3 regions of the Mesorhizobium sp. P2_C5_2 genome follow, and region 2 is predicted to be linked to each of the others. Evidence: predicted binding sites of a transcription regulator. Region 2 holds the regulator's gene; each other region holds the start of a gene.

Region 1 (5,932 bases), on a different contig from region 2:
CCGGCTGCCGATATGATCCATTTCGATATTTGCATTTTTGTTCCCCTAGGCCGTTGTTTTCCGGCAGCAAGGATAGCCAAGCATGACGAGCCGGCACAGGCAAGTATTTTGCCCGACGGTGATTGAGGGTTCAGCCGGCGGTGCGGAAATGCTTGGAAAGCTTCAGGCCCTGAGCCTGGTAATTCGAGCCGAGATCGGTGCCGTAGAGCGCCTGCGGCCGCTTCAGCATGTGCTCGTACACCAGCCGCCCGACGATCTGGCCGTGGTCGAGGATGAACGGCACTTCGTGGCTGCGCACTTCCAGCACCGCCCGGCTGCCGGTGCCGCCGGAGGCCGAATGGCCGAAGCCCGGATCGAAGAAGCCGGCATAGTGGACGCGAAACTCGCCGACCAGCGGATCGAAGGGGGTCATCTCGGCGGCGTAGAGCGGCGGCACGTGCACCGCTTCGCGGCTGACAAGGATGTAGAACTCGTCGGGATCAAGCACCAGTTCGCCGGCGCCGCTCTTGTAGAGCGGCTCCCAGAAATCGACGGCATCCTGGGCAGCGCGCTTGTCGACATCGACCAGGCCGGTGTGATGCTTGCCGCGATAACCGACCAGGCCGTTCTGATCGCCGTCGAGATCGATCGACAGCGCGATGCCGCCGCCGGAAATGTTGGGCGGCTCGGTCGCCACCAGCATTTCGGCGCGATGCAACTCGCTCAGCTCGGCTTCCGACAGCAAAGCATTGCCGGTGCGGAACCTGATCTGCGACAGCCGCGAACCGGCACGCACGACGATCGGGAAGGTGCGCGGGCTGACCTCGAGATAGAGCGGACCGTGATAGCCGGCGGCGATCTTGTCGAACTCGTGGCCGCGATCGGTCATCACGCGGGTGAAGATGTCGAGCCGTCCGGTCGAGCTCTTGGGGTTGGCCGAAGCCGAAATGTTGTCCGGCAGAGCGAGGCTCTCGAGCAGCGGCACGATATAGACGCAGCCGGTTTCCAGCACCGCGCCTTCGGTCAGGCTGATCTCGTGCAGCTTCAACCGCTCGAGCTTCTCCGACACCTTGTGGTTGGGGCCGGGCAGAAAGGAGGCGCGGACGCGAAAAGCGTTGTCGCCGAGCCTGAGATCGAGGCTCGCCGGCTGCACCTGATCGGAATCGAGTGCGCGCGGCGACTTCAACGCGCCGGACTGGAACAGCGCGGAAATATCCTGATCGGGAAGAATGCCTGTCTGCCGCAATGGCTGGCTCCGCTCCAAGGCCGGTCTCTTTGTGGCAGGTTCTTGCCGCAAAACCGCTGGACACTTTTGCGGAACCTGCCTGGTACAAACCTCTTAATGAAGCCGGCAATTGACGCAAGCATGGCTGAGGTCTAAAGGGTCGTTATCCCGTGGTGATTTGGCCGGTCGGCTTGCAGCCACGTTAAACAAGTCGCTAAAGGACCGTCGGGCCGCAAGGCCGTATGGACCGGTTGCGACTTTCGCGGCCGGTTTTTTTGTGTCTGGAACAAAAGCGATGAGCACCAAGAAGCGTAACTGGAAGCCTCAGACCGCCCTCGTGCACGGGGGAACCCTGCGTTCCCAATTCGGCGAGACGTCGGAAGCGATGTACCTGACCCAGGGCTATGTCTACGAGACGGCGCAGGCCGCCGAAGCCCGTTTCAAGGGGGAGGAGCCGGGTTTCATCTATTCGCGCTATGCCAACCCGACCGTCGACATGTTCGAAAAGCGCATGTGCGCGCTGGAAGGCGCCGAAGATGCCCGCGCTACGGCATCGGGCATGGCGGCGGTGACGGCAGCGCTCCTGTGCAGCGCCAAGGCCGGCGATCACATCGTTGCGGCGCGCGCGCTGTTCGGCTCCTGCCGCTGGGTGGTCGAGACGCTGGCGCCGAAATACGGCATCGAGGCGACGCTGGTCGACGGCACCGACATCGCCAATTGGGAAAAGGCAGTCAGGCCGAACACCAAGCTGTTCTTCCTGGAAAGCCCGACCAACCCGACACTGGAAGTGGTCGACATCGCCGCCGTGGCATCGCTGGCCACCTCGATCGGCGCCCGGTTGATCGTCGACAACGTCTTTGCCACGCCCTTGCAGCAGAAGCCCTTGCTGCTCGGCGCCCACATCGTTGTCTACTCCGCGACCAAGCATATTGACGGCCAGGGGCGCTGTCTTGGCGGCATCATCCTGTCGGACAAGAAGTGGATCGACGAGAATTTGCACGACTATTTCCGGCATACCGGCCCGAGCCTGTCGCCGTTCAACGCCTGGACGCTGCTCAAGGGCCTGGAGACACTGCCGGTGCGTGTGCGCCAGCAGACGGAAAGTGCGGCCAAGATCGCCGATTTCCTGGCCGGACGGCCGGAGATCGCGCGCGTCATCTATCCGGGCCGCGCCGACCATCCGCAGGCCGATATCGTCAAGAAGCAGATGACCGGCGGCTCGACGCTGATCTGCCTCGACGTCAAGGGCGGCAAGCAGGCGGCCTTCGCCCTGCAGAACGCGCTCGACATCGTGCTGATCTCCAACAATCTCGGCGACGCCAAGAGCCTGATCACCCATCCGGCGACGACGACGCACAAGAACCTCAGCGACGAGGCGCGCGCCGAGCTCGGCATCGGGCCGGGAACGCTGAGGCTGTCGGTTGGTCTTGAGGATACCGACGATCTGCTTGAGGATATCGAGCAGGCGCTGAAGGCGGCCAAGTAGGCTTTACCCGAAGCACGGCGCGGGCGCTCAGGCGCCCGACGAAGCCTCTTCCAGCTCGGCTGCCTTGGTGCCGATGGTCATGGTGTTGCCGCGCCAGTCGATGGCGCCGCTCAGCCAGCCGCGCGCCCAGATCGCGGGAAGCATGATGTCCCGCGCCATCATTGCCGGGATCATTCGCAGGGACATGTGCCAGCCCTTGGCCGCGGCCAGCGTGCACTCGGGAATATAGGCGGCCGCCAGAACGGCCAGCGCGGTTGCCGGCAGGCTGACGCCGACACTGGCCGCCGCTGTCAGCGCCAGCACCAGCGGCACGGCGACGCCAGTCAGGATTTCGGGCGCGAAGAACAGCGGGAAGGTGACGCGGCGCAGGCGCGCCCAGCGGGCCTGGCGCGACCAGATATCACCAAGCCGGCGCTGCCCCAACGGCTGCTCGAAAGGCGAGGCGACGAGATTGACGTGCAGGTTCAACCCGTTGACCAGCTTGGTCGCTGCCGCGTCCTCGGCGATCTCGGCGGCCAGCGCGCGGATGCCGCCATTGGCGTCGAGCATTGGCTTGTTCCACAGCATGCTCTTGCCCTGGGCAAAGCCGAGGCCGAGCGCCTCGCCGGCATACTGCCAGCGTGCCTGCAGCGTGTTGAGGAAGGCGCATTCGACCTCGGCCCAGAAGCCGTCCGGCCGCGAGCCGATCGGCGTCGAGCAGACAAGGCCGGTATCATCCCGCCAGGCCGCCATCAGGTGCTGGACGTAGTCCGTCGGCATCAGCACGTTGGAATCGGCAAGAATGACCCAGTGATGCCGCGCCGCTTCCCAGCCCTTGACGCAATTGTTGAGTTTTGGATTGCTGCTGATGCGGTCGTCGCCGACCAAAAGCCGGGCAGGTACTTTGGGAAACCGGGCAATCGCCCTGTTTATCAGTTTGACCACCGGATCGTCGGCGTGGGCGACGCAGAAGATCAGCTCGTAGCGCGGCCAGTTCAGTGAGAAGGCGCGAGCAAGCGTCTCCTCGGTAAACGGCTCGACGCCGCGCGACGGCACCACGATCGACACCGAAGGTGCCTTCCCGGCCGGCGGAGCAATCGGGCGCGGCCGCTTCAGGCTGAGCGAAGCGAGCACAATGCTGGCGAGATTGGAAAGAAGCAGGAGTACCGAAAGCAGCGCTGCTATGACTGTCAGTTCCATCGAGATCTGGTCACTCCGGAAAAAAGCGGCCAGGAAGGGCCGTTTTCAACAGTTCGACAGAGCGCTGAGTCGCCCGACACGGTTTGCGCACACCATCATTGTCATGTGTCACTTAAATGACATTGTTGTTCGGCACCTGCGCGTGAGGCCCTAATCCGGGAGTACGGCAAGAGCGCCGACAGATCCGTTGGTGTCGTTTGGAGCAGCCCATGTACCGCGCCGTCACGCGCAACATCGAAGTGCAGGTCAGACCGTTCTACCTGGAGGATCGCTCCGATCCCCAGGAGAACCGTTATGTCTGGGGCTACCAGGTGACAATCGACAACCAGTCGGACGAGTTCGTGCAGCTGATGTCGCGCTACTGGCACATCACCGACGGCAGCGGCCGGGTCGAGGAGGTGCGCGGCGCCGGCGTGGTCGGCGACCAGCCCGAACTCAATCCCGGTGACAGCTATCAATACACGTCCGGCTGCCCGCTCTCGACACCGTCGGGCTTCATGGTCGGGCACTACACCATGCGCAACAAAAGGGGCGAGACGTTCGACATCGCTATTCCGGCGTTTTCGCTGGATTTGCCGGGGACAAGGCGGACAGTGAATTAGCCTCTTTCTCCCCGTTCACGGGGAGTTGAGGAATGGTCCGCGAAGCGGACGAAAAGCCAATTGCTTGGCTTTCGAGTGACGAACGCCCGGCAGGGCAAATGGCGGCGCCGGACTGGTGAGACTATCTTCCCTGGATACAACGGTGCCCACAGCCATTCGCCGAAGTCAGCGCTGCCCCTCATCCGCCCTTCGGGCACCTTCTCCCCGTAGAACGGGGAGAAGGAAGAGAGCTTACTGAGCCGCGAATTCCGCTGGATCGAAGTCGTACTGCGTCGAGCAGAACTCGCAGGCGACGTGGATGCCGCCATCCTGAGTGCTCTCCTTGATCTCTTCGGCGGAGAAGCCTTCGAGGATGCCGCGGATCTTGTCGCGCGAGCAGGAGCACTGGTCGGCGACCGGGACGCCGCCGAAGACGCGCACGCCATGTTCGTGGAACAGCCGGTAGAGCAGCCGTTCGGCGCCGATGGTCGGGTCGATCAGTTCGGTCGGCTCGATGGTGCCGAGCAGCGCCACCAGCTCACGCCATGAATTGTCGGCCGGTTCATGCGTGACATCGCGCGGATCGCCGTCGCCGCCCGAAATATCTGGCACGCGCATGCGCTCCGGCGACTGCGGCAGGAACTGCGCCAGGATGCCGCCGGCGCGCCACTGTTCGCGCGCGCCGCCGGGGCCTGGCGTCAGAAGCTTGGCCACCGAAAGCCTGAGATCGGTCGGGATCTGCTCCGACTGGCGGAAATAGGTGCGCGCGGCGTCTTCCAGCGTCTCGCCGTCAAGCTGGACGATGCCCTGGTAGCGCTGCGTGTGGGCACCCTGGTCGATGGTCAGCGCCAGCACGCCGCTGCCCAGCAGCGTCTGCTGCGAGGTCTCGCCGGCGGCCACCAAAGCTTCCAACCGGTCGGCATCGAAGCGCGCATAGGCGCGCAATGCCGAGGGCGTGGAAAAATCCGCGACCAGCATGTCGACCGGCCCGTCGGTGCGGGTCTGCAGGATGAACTTGCCCTCGAATTTGAGCGAGGTGCCGAGCAGCACCGTCAGCACACAGGCTTCCGCCAGCAGGCGGGCAACCGGCTCGGGATAGTCGTGGCGGCTGAGGATGGCGTCGAGCATCGGCCCGAGCTGCACGGTGCGGCCACGCACGTCGAGCGGGCCGACCTCGAAGGGCACGACGTGATCGTCGCCGGCATAGCCGAACTCGCCGAGTTTGGGGTGATGTTCAGTCACTTGATACGTTTCCAACATGACAAAGCTCCAGGGCGCGGCCATGTGGCCCGGAGGGGCACATGCGTCCAAAACGCGCTTGATTTGCGTGATGCGGCGCAAATAGGCATCGCGCCCCCGCAGATCAAGCGCCCAGACACTTCACGCGCCCAAGCACCAGGCCAAAACCGCCTTCTGGGCGTGGAGCCGGTTCTCGGCCTCATCGAAGACCACCGAATGCGGCCCGTCGATGACCTCGTCGGT
Region 2 (5,932 bases):
GATCTACGAGAATGTCGCCTACGGCCCGCGCATCCACGGGCTGGCCAAGCGCAAGTCCGACATGGACCAGATCGTCGAATCCAGCCTGAAGAAGGCGGCGATCTGGAATGAGGTCAAGGACCGCCTGCAGGAGCCCGGCACCGGCCTGTCCGGCGGCCAGCAGCAGCGCCTGTGCATCGCGCGCGCCATCGCCGTGTCGCCGGAAGTGATTCTGATGGACGAGCCCTGCTCGGCGCTCGACCCGATCGCCACAGCCCGCGTCGAGGAACTGATCGACGAACTGCGCCAGAACTACACGATCGTCATCGTCACCCACTCGATGCAGCAGGCGGCGCGCGTGTCGCAGCGCACGGCGATGTTCCATCTCGGCTATCTGGTCGAAGAGGGCGCCACCGACAAGATGTTCACCAACCCCGACGACAAGCGCACCCAGGACTATATTACCGGCCGCTTCGGCTGAGCCGTCCAGCGGTTGAATTTTCAGGCACGAGGACCAGGATCATGGGTGAACATACCGTCGCCTCCTTCGATGAAGAACTGGGGCAGATCAGCAAGCTGATCCGCGACATGGGCGATCTGGCCGGCTCGATGGTCAGCGGCTCGACCAGGGCGCTGCTCACTTCGGACAACGCGCTGGCGCAGCGTGTCGTCTCCGACGACGCCATCATGGACGCGCGCCAGCGTGAACTGGACGACCGCGCCATCACGCTCATCGCCAAGCGCCAGCCGATGGCCAACGATCTGCGCGCCGTGGTTGGCTCGATCCGCATGGCCGGCGACCTTGAGCGCATCGGCGATCTCGCCAAGAACATCGCCAAGCGCGTCGGCACCGTTGGCCTCAGCGTCACACCGCGCGACCTGTCGCATTCCATCGATGCGATGGCGCAGCTGGTGCTGATCCAGGTTCAAAGCGTTGTCGAGGAGTATGCTGCCGCCGATGCCGCGGCGCTGGCGAAACTCCGGAATGACGACGAGCGCATCGACGTCAAATACACGTCCGTGTTTCGCGAACTCTTGACCTACATGATGGAAGACCCGCGCAACATCACCGCCTGCACGCATCTCCTGTTCTGCGCCAAGAATCTGGAGCGCATCGGCGATCATGTCACCAACATCGCTGAAAATGCGTACTATGTGCTGACCGGCCAGCAATTGCCCGCCAATCGCCCGAAGCAGGACGAGACGGCGATGGCCACGTCGGCCTGACAAGGGTGAACTGCTGATGATTGCGCCACGCATCATGGTCGTGGAGGATGAGGAGCCGCTAGGCGTGCTCCTCCGCTACAACCTCGAATCCGAAGGCTACCAGGTCGAAGTGGTGACACGCGGCGATGAGGCCGAGATTCGGCTGCAGGAAAACGTGCCCGATCTGCTGGTGCTCGACTGGATGGTGCCGGCAGTGTCCGGCATCGAGCTCTGCCGACGGCTGCGGATGCGGCCCGAGACCGAACGGCTGCCGATCATCATGCTGACCGCGCGCGGTGAAGAAAGCGATCGCGTGCGCGGTCTCTCCACCGGCGCCGACGACTACCTGGTGAAACCATTCTCGACGCCCGAGTTCATGGCACGCGTCAAGGCGCTCCTGCGCCGCGCCAAGCCGGAAGTCCTGTCCAGCGTGCTCAAGGTCGGCGACATCGTGCTCGACCGTGAATCGCACCGCGTCTACCGCAAGAAGAGCGAGATCCGGCTCGGGCCGACCGAGTTCCGCCTGCTCGAGTTCATGATGCGCCATCCCGGCCGGGTGTTCTCGCGCAGCCAGCTGCTCGACAATGTCTGGGGCGAGACGATCTATATCGACGAGCGTACCGTGGACGTGCATGTCGGCCGCCTGCGCAAGGCGGTCAACAATGGCCGCATGCCTGACGTGATCCGCACCATCCGCGGCGCCGGCTACGCCATCCGCGAAGACTAGGCCGCGCCGTGCCGCGCCGTTGCCGGCCTCTCAGGCGACATGTTTGCCGGTCTTCGACTGAATCCCCGGCGCGAAAATCTCCTGGTCGACGAAGCCGAGGGCGCGCATGGCGCAGCCTTCGCGGATCAGCGGCAGTTCGTTGGGCTCGGTGTCGAAGGAGATCGACTTCGAGTGCTGGCCGCCGGCAGTCTGGGCGATCGCTTCGCGCAGCGCCGGTTCGATCAGGTCGAAGGCGGCGGCGCTGACCCCGACCATGGCGACAGGTGCGGGATCGATCAGCGCGAACAGGCTGCCAAGGCCGAAGCCGAGCGCTTCGCCGGCCTTGCGGTAGGCTTCCCGCTCCGGGCCGTCGGTCTCCCGGGCGCGCGCGGCAAGCGCGCGCATATCAGCGTCGCCGACATCGACCGGTTCGGCGTCCTCGCTCATCATTTTGGCGCTGCGCCAGATGGCGTAGTTGCCGGCATAGGCCTCGACGCAGCCGCGCCGCCCGCAACGGCAGAGCGCGCCGCCCGGACGGTGGATCATGTGGCCGAACTCGCCGCCAGACGAATGGGTGCCGGTGAACAGTTCGCCTTTCAGCACCAGCCCCATGCCGATACCGTGCGAGAGGAGGATAGCGATGAAATCGTCGCGGTAGCGCTCGGGCTGGCGCCATTGCAGCGCCACCGCCATCATGTTGCAGTCGTTCTCCATGGTGGCCGGAATGCCGAATTCCGCTTCCAGTATATCGGCGAAGGCAATGTCGGTCAGCGGCGTGATCGGCGACCACAGCATGGCGCGCGCCTGCGAATCGGTGATGCCCTGGATGCCCATGGCAATGCGGGCGATGCTTTGGACATCGAGGTCGGGATCCTCGAGCCGCCGCCGCACGATTGCCGTGCATTCGCCGATCAGCTCGTCGCGCGGCATGGTCAGCGTGTCCAGCCGGCGCTGCTCCTCGGCGACCACGTGGCCGGCATAGTCGATGACGGTGACGGAGAGGAAGTTCAGCGACAGCACCACGGTCATCACGGCCGCTGCTTCCGGGTTGAGGCCCAGGCCGACCTGCGGCCGGCCGCGCTTCAGCGCAACGGTCTCGCCAGGTTTGCTCTCGGCCAGTATGCCTTCCTGAATCAAATCAGACGAGATCGCCGATATGGTCGAATGGCTGAGGCCTGTCGTTGCGGCAATCTCCGTTCGCGACGGCTGGCCGGCCCGGCGCACGGCCGAAATCACCATCGCACGGTTGCGACGGCGCAGATCGTCGTGGCGGATACCAACCGACATCTTTTTTGTTTCCTCCCGGTCCCCCCGCGCCTCATGATAGTGGAGGCGGTCAGGGACGCCACGCAAATATTGGCAGAAGCCGGCGGCGCTGTCATTGTTTATTGCGGGTCTCGAAAAAAATCGGCGAGGCCATCAGAATCCATCAGAATCGATGTTGACAGCGCCTCGCTGTTGGACCAGTATTTTTTCGAGGCTCGAAAAAATAGAGCCTCTGTGTGCCGGCCTTCGGGCCAGTTTTGTCGCGCCGCGCGCGGCGCAGGGAGGATTATCATGAACAGATTTGCAGCCGCCATGCTGGCGGGTGTCGCCATGTCGCTGACGCTGGTGTCGGTCGCGCAGGCGAAGGACAAGGTCATCGGCGTGTCGTGGTCGAATTTCCAGGAAGAGCGCTGGAAGACCGACGAAGCGGCGATGAAGGCGGCGATCGAGGCTGCCGGCGACAAGTACATTTCCGCCGACGCGCAGTCCAATCCCGGCAAGCAGCTGACCGACGTCGAGAGCCTGATCTCGCAGGGCGCCAACTCGCTGATCATCCTCGCACAGGACGCCTCGGCCATCGGCCCGGCGGTGCAGAAGGCGCTGGATGAAGGCATTCCGGTCGTCGGCTATGACCGCCTGATCGAGAACAAGGACGTCTTCTACCTGACCTTCGACAACAAGGAAGTCGGCCGTATGCAGGCCCGCGAAGTGTTCAAGGCGAAGCCCGAAGGCAACTACGTCTTCATCAAGGGCTCGGGTTCCGATCCGAATGCCGATTTCCTGTTCTCGGGCTCGATGGAAGTGCTCAAGGAAGCCATCGACTCGGGCAAGATCAAGAATGTCGGCGAGGCCTATACGGATGGCTGGCTGCCGGCGAACGCCCAGAAGAACATGGAACAGTTCCTGACCGCGAACGACAACAAGGTCGATGCGGTGGTCGCGGCCAATGACGGCACCGCTGGCGGTGTTGTCGCGGCGCTGACGGCGCAAGGTCTTGCCGGAACGGTTCCGGTGTCCGGCCAGGACGGCGACCATGCCGCGCTGAACCGCATCGCGCTCGGCACGCAGACCGTGTCGGTGTGGAAAGATGCGCGAGAGCTCGGCAAGAACGCCGCCGAGATCGCCTCGCAGCTCGCCGACGGCAAGAAGACCGGCGAAATCGCCGGCGCCAAGGACTTCACCACGCCCGGTGGCAACACCGTCAAGTCGCTGTTCCTGACCCCGGTTGCGATCACCAAGGACAACCTCAACGTCGTCATCGATGCCGGCTGGATCAAGAAGGACGAAGTCTGCACGGGCGTCGCCGCCGGCAGCGTCGCGGCCTGCAACTAAGCTTGGCTGTTTCCATCCGATATCGACGCCGCGGCCCCAAAGCCGCGGCGTTTTCTCAACAAGATTTGTGTTTCCGCCATAGGCGGCTAACTTCTAGGCTGTGGTCCGGCATCCGCGTCAGACGGCAAGCCGCTGGGAGGACATCATGACCGACACGACCTCGACTTCGCAGGCCGACACCGCGCGTGCGTCGGAACTCGGCGCGGTCGCCCGGTTCCTGAAAGCGACCGAGATCGACACCCGCATGCTCGGCATGATCGGCGCGCTGCTTCTGATCTGGATCGGCCTGCATGTCATTTCCAGCTTCCGCCTCGGGGTCAATCCGCTCGATTTCGACAGCCGCACCTTCCTGACGCCACGCAATCTCTGGAACCTGTCGGTGCAAACGTCCGCCGTCGCCATCATGGCCTCAGGCATGGTGCTGGTCATCGTCATGCGCAACATCGACCTCTCCGTCGGTTCGGCCGAGGGCCTGATCGGCATGGTGATGGGTTTTGCCCAGGTGCATTTCCTGGTGCGCTTTGTCGGGCTCGAGCTCGGCAATCCGTGGATCTGGGTTCTGGCGCTGGTCATCGGCGTGGCACTCGGCCTTCTGATCGGCGCCTTCCAGGGTTTTGTCATCGCCTATCTCGAAGTGCCGGCCTTCATCGTCACGCTGGGCGGCCTGCTGGTCTGGCGTGGTGCTGCCTGGTGGGTGACCAGCGGCCAGACCGTGGCGCCGCTCGACGCCACCTTCCAGCTGATGGGTGGTGGTCCGGCCGGATCGATCGGCGCGACCTGGAGCTGGGTCGTCGGCATCGTCGCCTGCCTTGCCGTGGTGTTCGCGCTCTTCAACGGGCGGGTGCAGCGCAAGCGCTTCCGCTTCCCGCTGCGGCCGATCTGGGCCGAGACGCTGCTCGGCACCGTCACCTGCGCCGTCATCATGGGCGCGGTGTGGCTGGCCAATTCCTATCCGTGGCCGATCGGCATCGTGAACCGCTATGCGGCCGCCAACAACATCACAGTGCCCGAAGGCGGCCTGTTCATCGCCCATGGCATCGCCATCCCGGTGCTGATGGCGATCGCGGTCGGGCTGATCATGACCTTCATCACCAACCGCACCCGTTTCGGCCGCTACGTCTTTGCCATCGGCGGCAATCCGGAAGCCGCCAATCTCGCCGGCATCAACACGCGCTGGATCACCATGAAGGTGTTCATGATCATGGGCGTGCTGGCGACGATCGCCGCGGCGATCTCGTCGGCCCGGCAGAATTCGGCGACCAACGTGCTGGGGACGCTGGACGAGCTGCTCGTCATCGCCGCCGCCGTCATAGGCGGCACCTCGCTCGCCGGCGGTTCGGGAACGATCATTGGCGCCATGCTCGGTGCGCTTTTGATGCAGTCGCTGCAGTCCGGCATGGTGCTGCTCGGCGTCGACTCGCCGCTGCAGAGCATCGTCGTCGG
Region 3 (5,932 bases), on a different contig from region 2:
CGGGGCGCGTCGTCATGGCCGCCTATGTCATCTGCGGCGTGCTGACGGCGCTGTCGGCGATCTATTTCGCCATGTATACGCGCTCGATCTCGCCGGCCAGCCATGGCCAGTTCTACGAGCTTTACGCCATTGCGGCGGCCGTGCTCGGCGGTTTCTCGCTGCGCGGCGGCGAAGGCTCGCTGATCGGCGTCATCCTCGGCACGGTGCTGCTGCAGGAGCTGCAGAACCTGGTCAATCTGCTCGGCATCCCTTCCTCGCTCAACTTCGCGGTGATGGGCGGCGTGATCCTGATCGGCGTGCTGGTCGACCAGCAATGGGGCGTGTTCCGCGCAAGACGACTGATGCTGGATGCAAGCCGGAAGACTGTGGCGGCGGAGTAGTTACTTTCAAGCTCCAGCCCAGGATGGTCTGAGATTCAGGTCAGGCCGCGCCGAAAATGGCTGATATCGAGAACCGGAGCGGAGCGTACTTCAAGTACGTGAGCACCGGAAGCGCAGGTATCAGCCGTTTGCAGGCCGGCCTCACCTGAATATCAGGCCATCCTAAATCACGCCGGACATATCCGAGAACGCCATCGCCTTGCGCAGCACTTCGGCGAAGCGCTCGCCGGCGGCTTCGCGCGGGCCGCCATTGTCGATCGAGGTCACGCCGGGGCCGGACAGAGCGACGTTGGCGCTGCGGGCGAGGCGAGCCAGCACTTCGCCGCGCGACTCGCGGCCGCGCTGGGCGAGCCGCTCGGCGAGGATTTCCGGCGAAGCGGTGATCTCGACCACAGCGAGATTGGCGTAGCGCTCGCGCAGCACCGGGATGACCGCGCGCGAGACATTTGCGACGGCGACATGGCCATTGGCGATCGACCAGTCGACATCGGCCGGGATGCCATAGCGCAGGCCATGCGCCTCCCAGGAAATGGCGAAGGCGCCGTCGGCTTCGGCCTCGACAAAGGCGACGTCGGCCAGCGTGTCGTGGTCCTCGCTTGCCGCGTCGCTCGGCCTGGTGATGACCCGGCGCACGAACTCCAGCCTTGTCTCATCGGCAAACAGCGACTTGGCATAGCCGATCACCGTATCCTTGCCGGCGCCGCTTGGGCCGACGACGGCGACAAAGACGCCGTTGCGGACCGGAAAGGCCTCGGCGGTGAGTTCGCGTTCGATTGACGCCGAAACCATCAGGCGACCCGGCGGCCCTGGCGCCAGACCGTGCGCACGACCGGCACATGATCGTCGACGCGCACGCGCACCAGGTCGGCGCGGCGGCCTTGCTCGATGACGCCGCGGTCGCTGAGGCCGATGGCCTCGGCCGGGTTCTTCGACACCATGGCAACCGCCTGCGGTAGGGAAATGCCTTCTACGACATCACCGAGGAAGAAGGCCGACTGGATCAGGCTGAACGGAATGTAGTCGGACGACAAGATGTCGAGCAGACCATCGCCGGCCAGTGTGCGGGCCGAGACGTTGCCGGAGTGCGAGGCGCCGCGCATGACGTTGGGCGCGCCCATCAGCACGCCGAGCCCGGCATCCTTGGAGGCTTTGGCGGCTTCCAGCGTTGTCGGGAATTCGGCGACCCGCACGCCTTGTTCGATCGCCTCGTCGACATGGCCTGATGTGGCGTCGTCATGACTTGCCAGCACAATGCCGCGCTCGTTGCAGGCGGCTGATATCGCCACCCGGTTGGGTCCCGAATTCCGCGCCGACTCACTCATTCGCTTTTCGCAGAACAGCTTGAAGTCGCGGTCGGTCAGCTTCAGCTTGCGCTGGTAGTAATAGGCGTAGGTCTCGAGGTTGACGAACTGGCGCTGTCCCGGCGCATGGTCCATCAGCGAGGCCAGCTTGACCCGTTCGTCGCCGTCGAAATTGGCGAAGGCGGCGAGGCAATCCGGCGCCGAGACCTCGCAGCGCAGATGCAGGAAGTGATCGGCCCGTAGGCGATCCTGCTGGACACTGTCCTCTATGGCGTCGGCGAGCTTGCGGATGTCGTCGGAGGTGAGGTCGGCGTCCTCGTCCATGCCAACGCGCAAGGCATCGAGCACGGTGGTGATACCGGCGGTGGCGACCTGCGCGTCATGCGCGAGCACGGCGGCGATCGGGTTCCAGCGCACTTTCGGCCGCGGCGCGTAATGGCCTTCGAGATGGTCGGTGTGGAGTTCGACCAGGCCGGGGATGATGTAGTCGCCGCCCATGTCCTCGCCGCTTCGCCCGGTGCCGGCGTCGATGCCGGCGATAAGGCCGTCGCGCAGCAGCAGCGACCCTTCGACGATTTCGTCGGCAAGCACGATGCGGGCGTTGGTCAGAACGGTCTCGGCGGTCATCTCAGGCAGTCCTTAGGTTTCAGGCGATGTGGTCAGGCGGTTTTTCGGGCAGTGCGGCGCCCGAGCGCATGGTGCGAGAGCACCATGAACGGCGCGCCCGGCTCGGTTTCGACAAACAGCGTCAGCGCATCCACCAGCACCGGCTGCTGCAGCACCTCGGCGAACAGGCTGTCGATTGCTGCGCGCAGACGTTGGCTTTCCTGTGGCCCGGCCCGGCCGGACAGCGTCATGTGGAAACGAAATGTCTCGAAGACATAGGGGTAGCCCCACTGGCAGAGATTGCGGAACTCGGCCGGCTTCAGCGAATCCGGGCTGCGCCGCTCGATCTCGGCCTCGGTCAGCGGGGCGCGGAAACGGTCGAAGCCCAGCACGACATCATCGGCGAAACGGTTGAGCGGCGGCAGCGGCCCCTCAGGCACCAGGGCGAAGAAACCGTCGATCTGGCTGACGATCAGGCGCGGGATGGTGACAGTCGGCGTCGCTTCGGCAAAGGCGTCCAGCGCCGCGCGCAGCGAGGCTTCCGTCTCGTTGGCGGCCAGCCGGAAGGGCGCCTTCAGCGTCGCGTGAAAACCGTAGCGGCGGGCCGATGCGGTGTGGAAGGCGACTTCCGCCGCCGACAGGTCCGCCACCGCCTCGACCGGCCTTGTGGCGGCGCCGAAAGGGTCGCGGCCCAGCCAATTGGCGGCGAGCCGCGCCAGCGGTTCGTCCTGCCTCGGGGTGAAGTAGATGGCATAACGCATGAGAAATCCTCGTCAGCCCGCTGCCATAGGTGATTTCCATGACGGATTGACGAAGCTTCTGCGGGTTTTCGATGGCAAATCGACCAGACAAGTCCTTAGCCGACGATTTTTTCCAGCTGGACCAATAGCTTGCGCTGTTCAGGCCTTCATCAGCCATTCGTGCTCGGGCGCATTGTGGAATTTCCACGTCCGCTTCGGCCCGGCCATGACGTTGAGATAATAGAGATCGTAGCCATGGCAGGCGGCGCAGGGGTGGTAGCCCTTGGGCACCAGCACGACATCGCCATCCTCGATCGCCATCGCCTCGTCCAGTTCGCGGGCGCCGGTCTTGTCAGCGTCGGTGTAGACGCGCTGGAAGGCAAAACCCTGCGGCGGGTTGAGGCGGTGATAGTAGGTTTCCTCGAGATAGGATTCGGTAGGCAGATTGTCCCGGTCGTGCTTGTGTGGCGGATAGCTCGACGTGTGGCCACCAGGCGTGATGACCTCGACCACCAGCAGCGAGTCCGCCGGCTTGCCTTCGGGCAATATGTTGGTGACGTAGCGCGTGTTGGTGCCCTTGCCGCGAACCTCCTGGCCGAGATCGTTGGGCGCGATGACCCGCACCGGCAGGCCGCCGCCAAGGCCCGGTGCCGAGCAGACAGCGAGTTCGAGGTCGGTGTCGGCGGTGACCGACCAGTCCGACCCCTCAGGGATATAGACCGACCACGGCTTGCCCTCGAAGGGCGACATGCGCTCGCCGAGCAGGCCGAGTTCCTGACCGCCGGCCTTTGCTGTGCCCTTGCCGGTAACGAAGACAAGGCAGACTTCGCGGTCACCCGTCTTTCCCGAAGCGTTTTCGCCCGGCTTCAGCCGATGCAGGTCGAAGCCGACATAGGTCCAGCCTGCGCTTTCGGGCGTGACATGAGCGACGCGGCCGTGGCCCTTGTCGGCTTTGACGAGCAGTTTCGACATTGCGGTCATTCCTTCGGTTCGGCGCCAGCCTTCGGTTCATCGGGCGTTGCCGCCTTCTCGGTGACCGGCTTGTAGAGGTAAAAAAACTGCCAGACGGCGTAGGCGGCGAAGCCGAGCGCGATGACGCCCCAGAACGGTGTGCCGGAGGCAAATTCAATTCCCGCCCAGATCACGCAGACGGCGACGACGGCAACGCGCCGCCACAGCGGGCGGAAGAACGGGTGCTCGTAATCCTTCATCGGATCGCCTCAGGCATTGGGAAAGCCTTGAGTCTCGACGGTGTAGCCTGCAGCCGTCATCACCCGCATCAGTTCCTTGTGGCCGACCTGCGCCATCTTCAGCGGCGGGTTCTTCTTCGGATCCTGCTCGGCCTCGACGACGAACCAGCCTTCATAGCCATGATCGGCGAAGCGCTGCACGATGACGCCGAAATCCAGCGAGCCGTCGCCCGGCACGGTGAAGGCGCCGAGCGCCACGGCGTCGAGGAAGGACTGTTTCGTGCGGTCGAGCCCGTCGATCACGGCCATGCGCACATCCTTCACATGAACATGGCTGATGCGCTTGTGGTGGTTGTCGATGGCGCGCAGAACGTCGCCGCCGGCAAAGGCGAGATGGCCGGCATCGAGCAGCAGCGGAATGCCGTCGCCGGAATGGCGCATGAAGGCATCGAGCTCCGGCTCGGTCTCGACCACCGCCGCCATATGGTGGTGATAGGACAGCGGCATGCCTTGCTCGGCGCACCATTCGCCGAATTCGGTCAGCCGCCTTGCATAGGCCTTCATCTCGTCGCCAGACAATTTCGGCTTGGTGGCGAGCGGCTTGGAGCGGTCGCCCTGGATCGAGCGGCCGACCTCGCCATAGACGATGCAAGGCGCGTTGACCGCCTTGAACAGGTCGATCATCGGCTGGATGCGATCCTTGTTCTTGCCCATGTCCTCATCGACCAGCGTGCCGGAGAACCAGCCGCCGCACAGCGTCACGTCGGCCTTCTTCAGGATCGGCAGCATGACATTGGGATCATTGGGAAAACGGCGGCCCATTTCCATGCCGGTGAAGCCGGCCGAGCGCGACTGGCGCAGGCACTCTTCCAGCGAGACGTCGTCGCTGAGTTCGGCAAGATCGTCGTTCCACCACGCAATGGGGGACATGCCCAGTTTGGCTTTCAAGTTTTGGCTCCGGATTTGAACTGCTTATTACCTGTTGGTCGGCGCTGCCCCTCATTCGCCTGCCGGCACCTTCTCCCCGTGAAACGGGGAGAAGGGAGGAACTCCAGCACCTACATCAATCGCCGATGGTCTGCATCTGTCGCTTTTCGTCATAGGCCTTGCGCGCTGCGTTGACCTGGCTGCGCGCCGACACCTCAGGCACCGCCACATCCCACCACGTGCCGCCGGCGTCAGTCGAAACCAAGGGGTCAGTGTCGATGACGAGAACGGTGGTACGGTCGTTAGCTTTCGATTTCTGCAGCGCGTTTTCCAATCCTGCGATCGACGGCACCTTTTCTGATATCGCGCCCATGCTTGCGGCATGCGCGGCGAAGTCGATGTCTGGCAGGATTTCGTGGCGCGAGTCCTTGAGCAGGTTGTTGAAGTTGGCGCCGCCGGTGGCCATCTGCAGCCGGTTGATGCAGCCATAGCCCCTGTTGTCGAGCAGCACGATGGTGAGCTTGAGGCCGAGCATCACCGAAGTGGCGATTTCGGAATTCAGCATCAAATAGGAGCCGTCGCCGATCATGACGACGACCTCTTCGTCGGGCTTGGCCATCTTGGCGCCGAGGCCGCCGGCAATTTCGTAGCCCATGGTCGAGAAACCGTATTCGGCATGGTAAGAGCCGGGCGCACCGGCCTGCCAAAGCTTGTGCAATTCGCCCGGCAAACCGCCGGCCGCATGCAGCAAGGTCACGCCTGAACCCAAAGCGCGCTGCACGGCGCCG

Evidence for each region. Region 2 encodes PhoB, which activates phosphate uptake and scavenging genes when phosphate is short. Its sites were predicted from a motif close to TGTCATNNANCTGTCAT; they were not measured.
Region 1: AC1D1B_RS00130 (ceramide glucosyltransferase) is a predicted target of PhoB. The motif match lies at 3,975-3,991, and genes of this name have one in related genera.
Region 3: AC1D1B_RS02960 (DUF1045 domain-containing protein) is a predicted target of PhoB. The motif match lies at 3,087-3,103, and genes of this name have one in related genera.

The regions. Positions count from the first base shown of each region.
Region 1 is NZ_JBFUDV010000001.1:22,934-28,865, forward strand. Features, by position in the region: gene AC1D1B_RS00115 (ABC transporter substrate-binding protein) at 1-35, opposite strand, end outside; gene AC1D1B_RS00120 (2'-deoxycytidine 5'-triphosphate deaminase) at 131-1,225, opposite strand; SAM riboswitch at 1,365-1,442, shown strand; gene AC1D1B_RS00125 (O-succinylhomoserine sulfhydrylase) at 1,500-2,690, shown strand; gene AC1D1B_RS00130 (ceramide glucosyltransferase) at 2,718-3,869, opposite strand; gene apaG (Co2+/Mg2+ efflux protein ApaG) at 4,079-4,471, shown strand; gene AC1D1B_RS00140 (Hsp33 family molecular chaperone) at 4,703-5,734, opposite strand; gene argF (ornithine carbamoyltransferase) at 5,831-5,932, opposite strand, start outside.
Region 2 is NZ_JBFUDV010000008.1:78,841-84,772, reverse strand. Features, by position in the region: gene pstB (phosphate ABC transporter ATP-binding protein PstB) at 1-460, shown strand, start outside; gene phoU (phosphate signaling complex protein PhoU) at 502-1,206, shown strand; gene phoB (phosphate regulon transcriptional regulator PhoB) at 1,223-1,912, shown strand; gene AC1D1B_RS26800 (ROK family protein) at 1,943-3,178, opposite strand; gene xylF (D-xylose ABC transporter substrate-binding protein) at 3,449-4,489, shown strand; gene AC1D1B_RS26790 (sugar ABC transporter permease) at 4,635-5,932, shown strand, end outside.
Region 3 is NZ_JBFUDV010000001.1:647,208-653,139, forward strand. Features, by position in the region: gene AC1D1B_RS02945 (ABC transporter permease) at 1-380, shown strand, start outside; gene phnN (phosphonate metabolism protein/1,5-bisphosphokinase (PRPP-forming) PhnN) at 543-1,172, opposite strand; gene AC1D1B_RS02955 (alpha-D-ribose 1-methylphosphonate 5-triphosphate diphosphatase) at 1,169-2,308, opposite strand; gene AC1D1B_RS02960 (DUF1045 domain-containing protein) at 2,341-3,048, opposite strand; gene iolB (5-deoxy-glucuronate isomerase) at 3,187-3,999, opposite strand; gene AC1D1B_RS02970 (DUF3329 domain-containing protein) at 4,005-4,238, opposite strand; gene iolE (myo-inosose-2 dehydratase) at 4,248-5,165, opposite strand; gene iolD (3D-(3,5/4)-trihydroxycyclohexane-1,2-dione acylhydrolase (decyclizing)) at 5,281-5,932, opposite strand, start outside.